Regions from separate parts of the Congregibacter litoralis KT71 genome, predicted to be linked through region 3. Evidence: predicted binding sites of a transcription regulator. Region 3 holds the regulator's gene; each other region holds the start of a gene.
What was found. The regulator sigma-54, encoded in region 3, starts transcription at its own class of promoters, with help from an activator protein. The targets are predictions, from matches to a motif close to TGGCACANNNNTTGCNNT.

Region 1 (4,213 bases), 1.4 Mb from region 3:
CCTTGACCATGGATACCAGCACACCGTTATTGCGATGGCTGATGGGCGCATCTTTTACCGGGCCGTAATGATCAAAGATGTGGGTGAGGGTCCCGCTGCCCGAGGTGAGGGTAAGGAACAGCGAGCGGAAACCAATGAGACCGCGCGCCGGCACAATAAACTCCAGACGCGTCCAGCCCTTGCCGTCGGGGCTCATGTTCTTGAGCTCAGCGCGACGTGCGCCCAGCTCTTCCATGAGCGCGCCCTGGTGCTGGTCTTCACAGTCGATGACCAGCTCCTCAAAAGGCTCGTGAATCACGCCATCCACTTCCTTACGGATCACTTCCGGACGGGACACACCCAGTTCGAAGCCTTCACGGCGCATGGTTTCAATCAACACCGAAAGATGCAGCTCACCGCGACCCGAGACCTTGAACTTGTCCGGGGTGTCACCAGGCTCGACGCGCAGGGCTACATTGTGAATAAGCTCCCGCTCGAGGCGCTCGGCAATATTACGGGAGGTAACGTACTTGCCTTCCTTGCCGGCAAAAGGCGAGTCATTGACCTGAAAGGTCATGCTCACGGTAGGCTCATCAACGCTCAGGGGAGGCAGGGCATCGGGGTTGGCAGGATCACAGAGCGTGTCCGATATGTTCAGCTCTTCGATCCCCGTTACGCAGACAATGTCGCCCGCAGAGGCTTCTGTCGTGTCGATACGCTCCAGGCCCATATAGCCCATGACCTTGAGAACCCGGCCGTTGCGCTTGGCACCTTCCCGATCGATGACAGCCACCTGGGTATTGGGTCGCAGCACCCCGCGGGTGATCCGGCCTACGCCGATAACACCGACGTAGCTGTTGTAGTCCAGGGCGCTCACCTGCAATTGCAGGGGGCCATCGACATCAACATCGGGCGCCGGCACATGCTCGAGGATCGTTTCGAACAGGGGCGTCATGTCCGTCGCCATATCCTCGTGATCGAGGCCTGAAATTCCCTCGAGGGCTGAGGCGTAGATGATCGGAAAGTCCAGCTGCTCCTCGCTGGCACCGAGGGCATCAAAGAGATCGAATACCTGATCGACCACCCAGTCCGGGCGCGCGCCCGGGCGGTCCACCTTGTTAATCACCACGATAGGCTGCAGACCCTGGGCAAAGGCCTTGGAGGTCACAAAGCGCGTCTGGGGCATGGGGCCGTCCACCGCATCTACCAGAAGGAGCACGGAATCCACCATGGACAGTACCCGCTCCACCTCACCACCGAAATCGGCGTGCCCCGGGGTATCAACGATGTTGATGCGGTGATCGCCATAGGTGATCGCCGTGTTCTTCGCCAGGATGGTGATACCGCGCTCCCGCTCCTGATCATTGGAATCCATAATGCGCTCGGCGTCCGCGTTGCGTCGGTCCAGGGTTCCCGACTGCCTGAGGAGGCAGTCGACCAGGGTGGTTTTGCCATGGTCTACGTGGGCAATAATGGCGATGTTGCGGAGTTTCTCGATCACAGCGATAGTCCGGCCCCGGCGCAGTAAGCGGTATCCGGCAGCTCTTTAAAAGAATTGGGGGGCTAAAAAAGGGCGCGATTATAGCCGCGGAATGCCAGCCTGCACAGCGCCGTTAGGTGGCACAATGCACACCTCCGGCAATGCCCGACGGCGCGGCGCGTCATTTTGGTGCAAAGGCGCACCATGAGGTGGCAAAATGACGCAAAGGTGGAGCGCTCTCGTACAAAACTTCATCTATATCAATCGCTTGGAAACAGCACCGCTGTGGCACAGGACTTGCTGTTTCCTAAGGCACTTTTACTGTTAAGGTGCATGTCCCCGAAGGCCTCGTGCCTCAGGCGTGAGTAGCACCTATTTTCCCCACTGGAGGACCCACAATGTCAGAGAAGACTCTGAACCTGATCAAAGAAAGCGAAGCCGGCTGGGTAGACCTGCGCTTCACGGATACCCGCGGAAAAGAGCAGCACGTCTCCATCCCGTCCAGCGAAGTCGACGAAGACTTTTTTGACGGCGGCAAGATGTTTGATGGCTCGTCTATCGCTGGCTGGAAAGGCATCAATGAGTCCGACATGATCCTCATGCCCGACGATAGCAGCAGCGTCCTGGACCCCTTTACGGACGACACCACCGTTATCCTCCGCTGCGACATCGTTGAGCCCATGACCATGCAGGGCTATGAGCGCGATCCACGCTCCGTTGCCCATCGCGCCGAGGAATACCTGAAGTCCACCGGTATCGGCGACACCGCTTACTTCGGTCCCGAGCCCGAGTTTTTTGTATTTGACGATGTGAAGTGGCACGCCGATATGTCCGGTGCCGGCTACTCCATCAACTCCGAGGAGGCCGCCTGGGCCTCCAACCACAGCTTTGACGACGGCAACATCGGCCACCGTCCCGGCGTGAAAGGGGGCTATTTCCCCGTACCGCCCGTCGATTCTCTCCACGACATTCGTGCCGCCATGTGTGCTGCCATGGATCAGATGGGACTGCCCATCGAAGTGCATCACCACGAAGTGGGCACCGCGGGCCAGTGCGAGATTGGTGTGAAGTTCAACACCCTGATCAAGAAAGCCGACGAAGTACAGATCCTCAAGTACTGCGTACACAATGTAGCCCATGCCTATGGCAAGACTGCGACCTTTATGCCCAAGCCCCTCGTTGGTGACAACGGATCGGGAATGCATGTGCACCAGTCCATCAGCAAAGACGGTGAGAACGTGTTCGCTGGTGACGGCTATGCAGGGCTGTCCGAGACGGCGCTCTATTACATCGGCGGCATCATCAAGCATGCCCGTGCCCTCAACGCCTTCACCAATGCGTCGACCAACAGCTACAAGCGCCTGGTGCCGGGTTTTGAAGCACCGGTCATGCTGGCCTACTCTGCACGTAACCGATCGGCGTCAATCCGCATCCCCTACGAGCCCAGCCCCAAGGGCAAGCGCGTGGAAGTGCGTTTCCCCGATCCCACAGCCAACCCCTACCTGGCTTTCGCAGCCATGCTGATGGCGGGCCTGGACGGTATCCAGAACAAGATCCACCCCGGCGATGCCGCGGACAAGGATCTTTACGATCTGCCCCCGGAAGAAGGCAAGGCCATCCCCACCGTGGCATCCAGCCTGAGCATGGCCATGGAAGCCCTGGATGCGGATCGCGCATTCCTTACGGCGGGGGGCGTGTTTACCGACGACATGATTGACGGTTACATCGCTCTCAAGTCTGAGGAGATCGAAACCCTCGATATGACCACGCACCCCGTGGAATTTGACATGTACTACTCCGTCTAAGCACCCACGGAAAGTACGCAGAAGCCCGCTTGGACAGCGGGCTTTTTTTTGGTTCATCGCGCCTTTCCGGGAAAAGCGGATTTAATCTTGAGGAAGAAGTAATCGCTATCACGATATCCGTAGGCCATTCGTTTGATGACCTTGATGCGGTTATTCACACCTTCCAGCACGCTCGTGTTTAGCGGGTAAACAGCACTGGCAATAATGCCCTCGGCATACGGTTTCAGGTTCTTTGCAAAGCGCCTGAGCGGCTCAATCCCACTTGCCAGAGCCTGGTTGTACCAATGCGTCCAACGCCATCGAGCGGCTCGTTCGTTCTTGGCATACCAAAGCTGCTTTAGCTGGCTCTTCATCAGATATGTGATCATCAAGGGTTGGTTGATCGCCAAGAGCTCGTTGAGATCCGCCGCCTGCCGTTCGTCTAGATTTTCCGGGTTGCGCAGTAGTAGCCATCTAGATTGCTTCACCGCTCGACGAGCCGGCCTGTCCTGCCGTAACGCATTCGCCTGATCGACTCGCACACGATCAATGACTTCACGGCCGAACTTGGCCATCACGTGGAAGAGATCGTAGACCACGCGCGCCTGTGGGCAGTGCGCCTGCACTTCCAGGTCCATAGCCGTGTTCTGATCCATTGCAACGGCTTCAATATGCTGGCAATGCTCACCCAGCCAGACAAAGAAGGGCCTGACCGCTTCGCGAGAACGGCCTTCGCCGACCCACAGTACTTGCCGCCGTTCGGCGTCCATCACAACACTGGCGTAACGATGCCCCTTGAATAACGCGAATTCATCCATCACCAGATAACGCACGCGGCTCAGGTCTAGGGGCGGCAGCTCGCGCCCCAATCGAGCCTTATCGATCGCCTTGAGCGTATGCCAGTGCAGGCCTGTCAGTTGGGCGACGTGTTTGATCGGCAGCAGTCGTAACAGCACCTCCGCGTGAAGAC
Region 2 (4,213 bases), 1.8 Mb from region 3:
GCATCTTCGGGGTCGATACCGGCGATGCCCGCCACCAGCCAATAGGCCTTGCTCAGATCAAAACGGGGATCCATACCCAGCATCATGGTCGATGCGGTGGATTTCGCCGTGCCGATACCGGTCACCATGACCAACACACTATTCTCGCTGTCGAAATGCAGATCGTGATGAGCACCGAACTCGAACACCTGATCGAGATTGCGACGCTCATTCCACAGCTGGAACTCCGCGGCCTGATCACCGCTGTCCTCGCCAATTTCAAACATGGTGACGACCACCACTTTCACAGGTATGGGCTCGGGCGTGGTATCCACCTTTGCAACGCTTGGAGCAGACGCTTCACCACCACAGGCGCTGAGCACCAGGCTCAGAAGGGGTAAGCACATCAGGGCGAGCATGTTTCGCATGGAGATCCTCTCGGTTATGACGTCGATAGTTTTAAAAAAAGGGGGATAACTCTACCACTCACAAAGCTCGTAGCGGTCGCAGATAAATCCATAGCTCTCGGCCTCCGATGACAGGGCAGCGGCGGGCTTCGCGGCTATCTGCCGGGCGAAGTCATCGATTCGCGCGGCAAACAAGGCCAGCAGCTCCGCTTTCCTGACCTCTGGCAGAAACCCGTGGGCGATGGAATTCCGGGACAGGAGCAGCAACTCGTCCCAGCTGAGATTGAACTCCTTCACGGCCACATAGAATTCATCCGTAAGATTACTGTCCCACATACCCCGGTCATCTGTGGACAGGGCCACGGGGATGTCCGTGCGCAGGTACTCGGGAAAGGGGTGCTCGCTGTAGTCCCGGACGTATTCCAAAAGCAGATTCGACACCAGGTTGATCTCCACGAGATAAGCGCCGTTGCGCATCAGGCGCATGGTGTCGGGGTCACTGATGAGGTTGACGCCGTGACCTATGCGATCAGCCCCCAGAAGCAGGGTATCGCTCACATGACTGTTGGGTTCGTCCACCTCCCCCGCATGGATAGACAGGCGCACATTGTTATAGCTGCGGCGCAGATCCCGCAGGGTCTCAAGAAACCGCAAGGGGTAGCCTTTGTCGTTGTCCTCCCGCCCCACCATGTTCACCGCGACAAAGAGGTCATTGTGCCGGCTTGTAAAATCGTAGAGATAGCGCAGATGCTCATCGGCATCGGGCAAAAAGCGCAGAATCGTGGTTTGGAGCCGAACTTCGACACCCGTCGCCAGCGCATCATCGTCCTGTAGGCGCGCGCGATAAATCCGGGCCACATCATCGGGGGTCAGGGCCTGCCCACCGGGGTCGATGAAGCCAAACACACCGATCATGCTTTCCATGTACAGCAGGCCCTCAGCACCGAATTTCTGCATATTCATTACGAGGGCATCGGCGGCAAGATGGGGGTTAAAGTACAGATCGCCCATGCGTTGCCAGTGTGTTTGAAAAAATTCATCCCGGCCCTCATGGGCTTTATCGAGGCGCAGACTATCCAACCAGGCTTCTTTTTCCTCGGCGTTGAGTTCGTCCAGGGGAAGATATTCCTCTTTCTCACAGGCACTGAGGGTCTCGTAGTTACTCTCCTGCACGTTGACAAACAGCATGAGGTAGGGAGTTTCGGTAAATGCATTGCTGCCATAGGGCCGGCAATTGTTGATCTTCACCCGCGTGTAGTAGCGGTAGCCGTTTTTTTGCTGCGCGAGCGCGAGTTCGTAAAACCATTCGGAGCGAATGGAGCCCGACAAATGATTGTGAAGGTCGCCACCTTTGGGCATGGCGTAGAGAAAACGATAGAGTTCCTCGTCGCTGGCCTCGCCCTTAAAAGCTTCAAACCACGCGGACATGTCATCGGAAGCCTCGGGCAGAGCAGCATGCCCTGCGCCACTGCACAGGGTAAAGAGCATCACCACCACGGCAAATAAATCGTGGATTCGGAGACGTCGGCCATGCGCCCGGCCTTGGCTGATGGCTGCCGTATCCACTGTTGAGTCGCTGTATTTAGTGATGACCCGCATAACTCCCGCTCTCTCATTGCCCCCAAGGCTGAGCATCATCCGTCAGTTGGGGGCCTCTCGCAACGCAAGTTCGATGCCACAAACCCTGAAGCTGACCACGACTCCGTTCCGCAAGCACTGACGGGCCCGGCGGGCCCGGCGCCAATCTGAGGCACGCCTTTGGTCCGCACGCCATAGAGCAACGCACCAAAATAGAGCAAAACGACACCCAAAAGAGGGCGCGGCCGCGAAACGAGCGTTTGAGCCAAGCCGTGGCCATCAACCCTTGCCGCTTTCCCACCGCCCATGCATCCTTAGGGCTCAGCCTTGCGCCGGAATGCTTTGTGGACCCCAAATCACCCTACCCTAGAGATATGCTTGGTTACGGCCAGCATCCTCCTGAATTTTCTCTCCCCGGCGGAAAGCGCATTGCCGTGCAATTCGTTGTGAATTACGAGGAAGGCGGTGAGAATTCCGTGCTCCACGGCGACGACGGCTCCGAGGTTTTTCTATCGGAAATGTTTAACCCCAGCGCCTACGCCGATCGCCATATGAGCATGGAGTCCCTCTATGAATACGGCAGCCGCGCGGGCTTCTGGCGCCTCTACCGCTTGTTCACTCAACGCGAGGTGCCCGTTACGGTGTTTGGCGTCACCATGGCCATGGCAAGAAATCCCGAGGCGGTCGCCGCGATGGGGGAAGCCGACTGGGAGATTGCCTGTCACGGCCTGCGCTGGATCAACTACCAGGAGGTGCCCGAAGATGTGGAGCGCGAACACATGCGCCGGGCCATCGACTGGCACACAGAACTCACGGGCGAACGCCCCCTGGGTTGGTACACCGGCCGGGACAGCCCCAATACGCGCTCACTGCTGCTGGAGCATGAGGGATTTCTCTACGACTCCGACTCCTACGCAGACGATCTGCCTTATTGGATTAAGGGGGGCGACGGCGCTCATCTGATAATCCCCTACACCCTTGACAGTAACGACATGCGCTTTTCCAGCGCTCAGGGCTTCGCGGATGGCGAGCAGTTTTTCAACTACCTCCGAGACAGCTTCGACGTGCTCTACGCCGAGGGTGCTGAGCAGCCCAAGCTTCTCAACATCGGTCTCCACTGCCGCCTTGCGGGGCGGCCCGGGCGATTTTTAGCGCTCCAGCGGTTTCTTGATTATGTGCAGCAGCATGATGACGCCTGGCTGTGTCGGCGCGTCGACATCGCGCGTCACTGGCACGAGCATTACTACCCCCACCAGCCTGTGCAACATTCCCCACCACAGCATCCCTGAGACAGCGAATCGCTATGAGGAGTCTTAACGATGATCCCTGCTTTTATGATCCGGAGCCGCAGAGGACGCACTGTCGGCATGTGCAGATCGGGAACCGGAACATTGTTGGCCGCGCTTTTAACGATGGCCACTGTCGTGACCTCGTCGGGCATGGCTGAGGAGGCACCCATCGACGCCCAGACGCTCATCGAGAGTCTCGACCTGAAGGGTCATGTCGAAGGCGGCTTTTATCGCCGCACCTACGAGGCCACAAACCAGCCGCGCGTAGACAGTGATGGCGCTGAACGTTTCAGCATGACCTCGATCTATTATCTCCTCACCGCCGAGGGGCCCATCGGTCACTTTCATCAAAACCGCTCGGACATCGTCCATTATTTCCATCTTGGCGACCCCATCGAGTACGTGCTGATCCATCCGGACGGTGAAATGGAAACCCGTGTCATGGGCGCCGATCCCCGTAAAGGCCAACTGCTGCAGATGACCGTGCCGGGAGGCGTGTGGAAGGCATCGCGGCTCACGGGTGTAGAGCAGGGTTACGGTCTTATCAGTGAGGCCGTGAGTCCGGGCTTTGATTACGGAGATATGACCCTGGGCGTAACGGCCGAACTCCTGGCGACCTACCCGCAACACCGCAGCTATATCGAAGCCCTGAGCCGGGAGTCCGCACCGAAGCGGTAATAATCCGCGCCCTCGGCAATTGACGGCCCTGCCAAGGTGGCGCACCATCTCGGTGCACGATGGCTCCGTGGAGCAAAACAACGGGCTGCTTAGGCGGAATATAGCGATATTCCAGCCCCGGCAGCCCCGCTAAGTCACTGATAAATATAACGATATTTTTGGCAACAAATGGCCTTGGTATTGGCATCAATCGTGCACTACTTTTTGGAGTAGTGCCCCATCGGTAATAAAGCAGTGTCTCGCAGCCCATGCCGCCTGACAGCATCATGTATTTGAGGAGAG
Region 3 (4,213 bases):
ATGCCCAAACAGGCCGCGCGAAGCACCGCCAGTGTGCGCATCTGGCAGGGTGACAACGAAACCGTGGCAGACCAGATCTACATCAACCTAAGGGCCCAGGTCGCGTCTCTCAGCGGCGCTGTCAGGACGGTCTATGTCCCCCAAAGCTGACGTAAAAGTCGAATCCTCGACCGCCCGGCAGGGGTACGCCGTGCTGCTGCGCAGGCTCTGCGCTATCCTGGCGCGCTGTGCCATGATCATCGGCGCCTTGGGCTCTTACCCTGCGTTGGCGCTCCCCGAAGATCGTTTGCAGTCCATTGAAATCACCGCTGCCCGCGCCGTGCGGGATGAGCGCGCGGGGTTCACCGTGTACAGCGGCGACGTGGTCATGAAGCAGGGCAGCCTGCACATCCGTGCGGACAAGATCACGATATTTCACGACAGTGAGGCCGCCGATCGCATCATCGCTGTCGGTGAGCCCGCGACCCTGCGCCAGCAGCCGGAGATCGACAAGGGGTTCGTCACCGCAAGCGCCGGCCGCATTGTGTACGAGAAGTCCCGCGAGTGGGTGCAACTGCGAGAAGCCGCGGTCATCGAGCAGGACGGCGCCGTGGTGAGCGGCGATTCCATCGACTACTTCATGGCCGAGCAGCGCGTCCGCGCCGACGCGGCCCCGGAAGATGCCAGTGGACGGGTGCAGGTCATTATCCCCGCCGCGGTCATCGAAGCGGAGACCCGCGACGGTGACGACAACTCTGGCGATAAAAAGGACAGCAACGATAAGAACAGCGAAGCACCGGCAAGCGAGCCCGGGCCGGGCGAGAGTGGGCAGAATCCCCGGGGAGGCGTCGATGGCGACCCTGACAGCCCGTAGTCTTGCAAAAGCCTACCGTGGCCGGGCCGTCGTCAAGGACGTGAGTATTGAGGTACAGAGCGCCCAGGTCGTGGGACTCCTGGGCCCCAATGGTGCGGGAAAAACCACCTGCTTCTACATGATCGTGGGCATCGTGGCCTCGGACGGCGGTGACATTCTGATTGACGATGAAAGTATTACCGCCCTGCCCATGCACGAGCGGGCCCGCCGCGGTATCGGTTACCTGCCTCAGGAAGCCTCCATCTTCCGCCGCATGAGCGTTGGCGACAATATCCTCTCTATTCTGGAAACCCGCAAAGACCTGAGCCGTGCGGAGCGCCGGACGCGCCGCGACGAGCTCCTTGAGGAGTTTCATGTCGGCCATCTCCGGGACAGCCTTGGTCAGGCACTTTCCGGCGGCGAACGCCGTCGCGTAGAGATTGCCCGGGCTCTGGCCATGGAGCCCAAGTTCATTCTCCTGGATGAACCCTTTGCCGGCGTGGACCCCATCTCTGTGGGCGACATCAAGAACATCATCCGCCACCTCCAGACCCGGGGCATCGGTGTTCTGATTACGGACCACAATGTGCGGGAAACACTGGATATCTGCGAAACCGCATTTATTGTGGGCGAGGGCCACATCATTGCCCAGGGCAGCCCTCAGGACGTTCTAGAAAACGCCAAGGTGCGCAAGACCTATCTCGGCGAGAATTTTCGCCTCTAGCTGCCCGGTGCGCTATGCCGCTGGGCGTTACCCATCCGGCTACCCTCCACTGCCCTCCACTGCCCTCCACTGCCCTCCACTGCCCTCCACTGCCCTCCACTGCCCTCAAGCAATCTGCACTATTCTTCCACCACGTTTCATTATTTTTCATTACCATAATGCAATAAGCGAGCCAAGGCGTTGCACGGACCTCGGTGCAGGCCTACACTCAGGTCTATTGGACAGCAATGCACTGTCTCACCGTGGGGATGCGCGCGGGCCCGAATCGGGTCAGAGCGCGCGTAAGAGCGCACCCAGATGGCACAAGACCATCGGTGCGTAGCGCAATAGGGCAGGACTGACGCGCTATGAAGCAGGGACTACATCTCAAGCTCGGTCACCAGCTGACGATGACACCGCAGTTGCAGCAGGCTATTCGGCTGTTGCAACTGAGCACCCTCGATTTACAGCAGGAAATCGAACAGGCGCTGCAGGAAAACCCCATGCTCGAGGTGGAAGAGGAGCAAGCCGATACCCCGGAAAAACCCGACCGCGAAGACTCCGGCAATCACGAAGGCCCCATGGACAACCCTGAACGGAGCGCCAACGTCGACGAAGCCTCCGCCGAGGGAGAATTCGAGGCGAACATGCCCGAAGACCTGCCCGTGGATACGCAGTGGGAGGACATCCTTCCCTCGAGCGCACCTCCCCCATCCGAAGGTGCCGGTGAGGACTTTGACTTCGACAGCCGCAACCGGGGCAGCGAGAGTCTGCAGGATCACTTGCGGTGGCAGCTCAATCTCACCCGCCTGTCCGACAGTGACCGCATCGTGGCCCTGGCCATCATCGATGCCACGGATGCCAACGGCAGGTTCAATAGCAGCGTCGAAGATCTTCTTGAACTTTTCCCGCCGGAACTTGAGATCGAAAAAGAGGAGGTCACCGCCGTCCTCCACGCCCTCCAGCAGTTTGAGCCCGTGGGAGTGTTCGCCCGGGACCTGCAGGAATGCCTGCAGTTGCAGCTCAAACAGCTCGATCCCCAGACACCCTGGCTGGATCAGGCAAAGATTTTGATCAACCGTCACATCAATCAACTGAGCAGCGGCGACTACGCACAGATCATGCGCCGTATGAAACTTTCGGAAGATGATCTTCGCGGCGTCCTGACTCTCGTGCGCTCCCTGGACCCTCTGCCCGGCAAGCAGTTTGGGGACGACGATACGGAGTACATCGTTCCCGATGTCTATGTCAGCCGCAAGGAGGGCCGCTGGGTGGTAGAGCTGAACCCCGACACCGCGCCGCGACTGCGGATCAACGACTACTACGCCGGCATGATCAAGCGCGCCGACAACAGCGCTGATAACAGCTACCTTCGGGACAATCTTCAGGAGGCCAAATGGTTTCTGAAAAGTCTCCAGAGTCGAAACGAAACCATGATGAAGGTGTCTACAGAAATAGTGAGGCGCCAGCGGAACTTCCTGGAGTACGGGGAAGAGGCCATGAAGCCCCTGGTATTGCACGACATCGCGGAGGCCGTGGAAATGCATGAATCGACCATATCCCGTGTAACGACGCGTAAATATATGCACACGCCGCGGGGCATCTTTGAACTCAAATACTTTTTTTCCAGTCATGTGGCCACCACCAGTGGTGGCGCCTGCTCCTCCACGGCCATTCGTGCTCTCATCCGAAAACTCGTGGCCGCGGAAAATCCCCGCAAACCGCTCTCCGACAGCAAGCTTGCGGAACTACTCGAGGGTCAGGGCATTCAGGTCGCCCGGCGGACCATCGCCAAGTACCGGGATAGCCTCACCATTCCACCGTCCAACGAGCGCAAGCGGCTTGTATAAACATGGCGGTAGCCCCTGCGCGCTGCGGCGTGACGCTCGCCAAGCCGTATAAAGATCGATTCAAGGAAAGATCCAACGACAGAAAGACAAGAACGTTGCAAAACACCCAGCGGAAAGAAAGAAAAAGGAGAAGCGCATGCAAATAGTAATCAGCGGACACCACGTCGAAGTCACCGATGCCCTGCGGGAGTACGTAGAAGCAAAGTTCGAACGTTTGCAGCGGCACTACAGTCAGATCAGCAAGTCCGAGGTGACACTCATCGTGGAGAAAATGGTACAGACAGCAGAGGCCACGGTGCATATCGCCGGCAAGGATCTGTTTGCCTCCGCTGACTCGGAAGATATGTATGCCGCCATTGATGCCCTTGTGGACAAGCTTGATCGACAGCTGATCAAGCACAAGGAAAAGAACCGACCCCACTAAACGCCAGGGAGCTTTTTGAATTACCCATGTCAGCAATCCCGACCATGAGCCCGGAAACACCCCACGCCGCCAACAGCGTCAGCGATCTGCTCACGCCGGCACGCAGCCTGTGCCGCATACCCGGGGGCAGCAAGAAGCACCTCTTTGACCTGGTTGCGGAGGTACTGGGGAGTGACCGGGATGAGTTCCACCCGGATGAGCTGGTCGCCGGCATGCTGGCACGGGAAAAACTGGGAAGCACCGCTCTGGGCAATGGCATCGCGATACCTCACTGCCGTCTCAGGGACTGTGAGACGCCCTGCGGCGTGCTCCTGACCCTGTCCAGCGGTGCGGACTTTGATGCGCCGGATGATGAAGATGTGGATCTTCTCTTTGCCCTGGTGGTACCCAGCGAGGCGACCCAG

Region 1: glnA (glutamate--ammonia ligase) is a predicted target of sigma-54. The motif match lies at 1,746-1,763, and genes of this name have one in related genera.
Region 2: KT71_RS07025 (adenosine deaminase family protein) is a predicted target of sigma-54. The motif match lies at 2,047-2,064, and genes of this name have one in related genera.

What each region holds. Positions count from the first base shown of each region.
Region 1 is NZ_CM002299.1:354,836-359,048, reverse strand. Features, by position in the region: gene typA (translational GTPase TypA) at 1-1,480, opposite strand, end outside; gene glnA (glutamate--ammonia ligase) at 1,858-3,264, shown strand; gene KT71_RS01690 (ISL3 family transposase) at 3,318-4,213, opposite strand, start outside.
Region 2 is NZ_CM002299.1:1,534,297-1,538,509, reverse strand. Features, by position in the region: gene KT71_RS07030 (purine nucleoside permease) at 1-407, opposite strand, end outside; gene KT71_RS07025 (adenosine deaminase family protein) at 459-1,985, opposite strand; gene puuE (allantoinase PuuE) at 2,237-3,253, shown strand; gene KT71_RS07015 (cupin domain-containing protein) at 3,359-3,931, shown strand.
Region 3 is NZ_CM002299.1:3,330,794-3,335,006, forward strand. Features, by position in the region: gene lptC (LPS export ABC transporter periplasmic protein LptC) at 1-150, shown strand, start outside; gene lptA (lipopolysaccharide transport periplasmic protein LptA) at 134-853, shown strand; gene lptB (LPS export ABC transporter ATP-binding protein) at 831-1,556, shown strand; gene KT71_RS15195 (RNA polymerase factor sigma-54) at 1,904-3,385, shown strand; gene hpf (ribosome hibernation-promoting factor, HPF/YfiA family) at 3,522-3,809, shown strand; gene KT71_RS15205 (PTS sugar transporter subunit IIA) at 3,836-4,213, shown strand, end outside.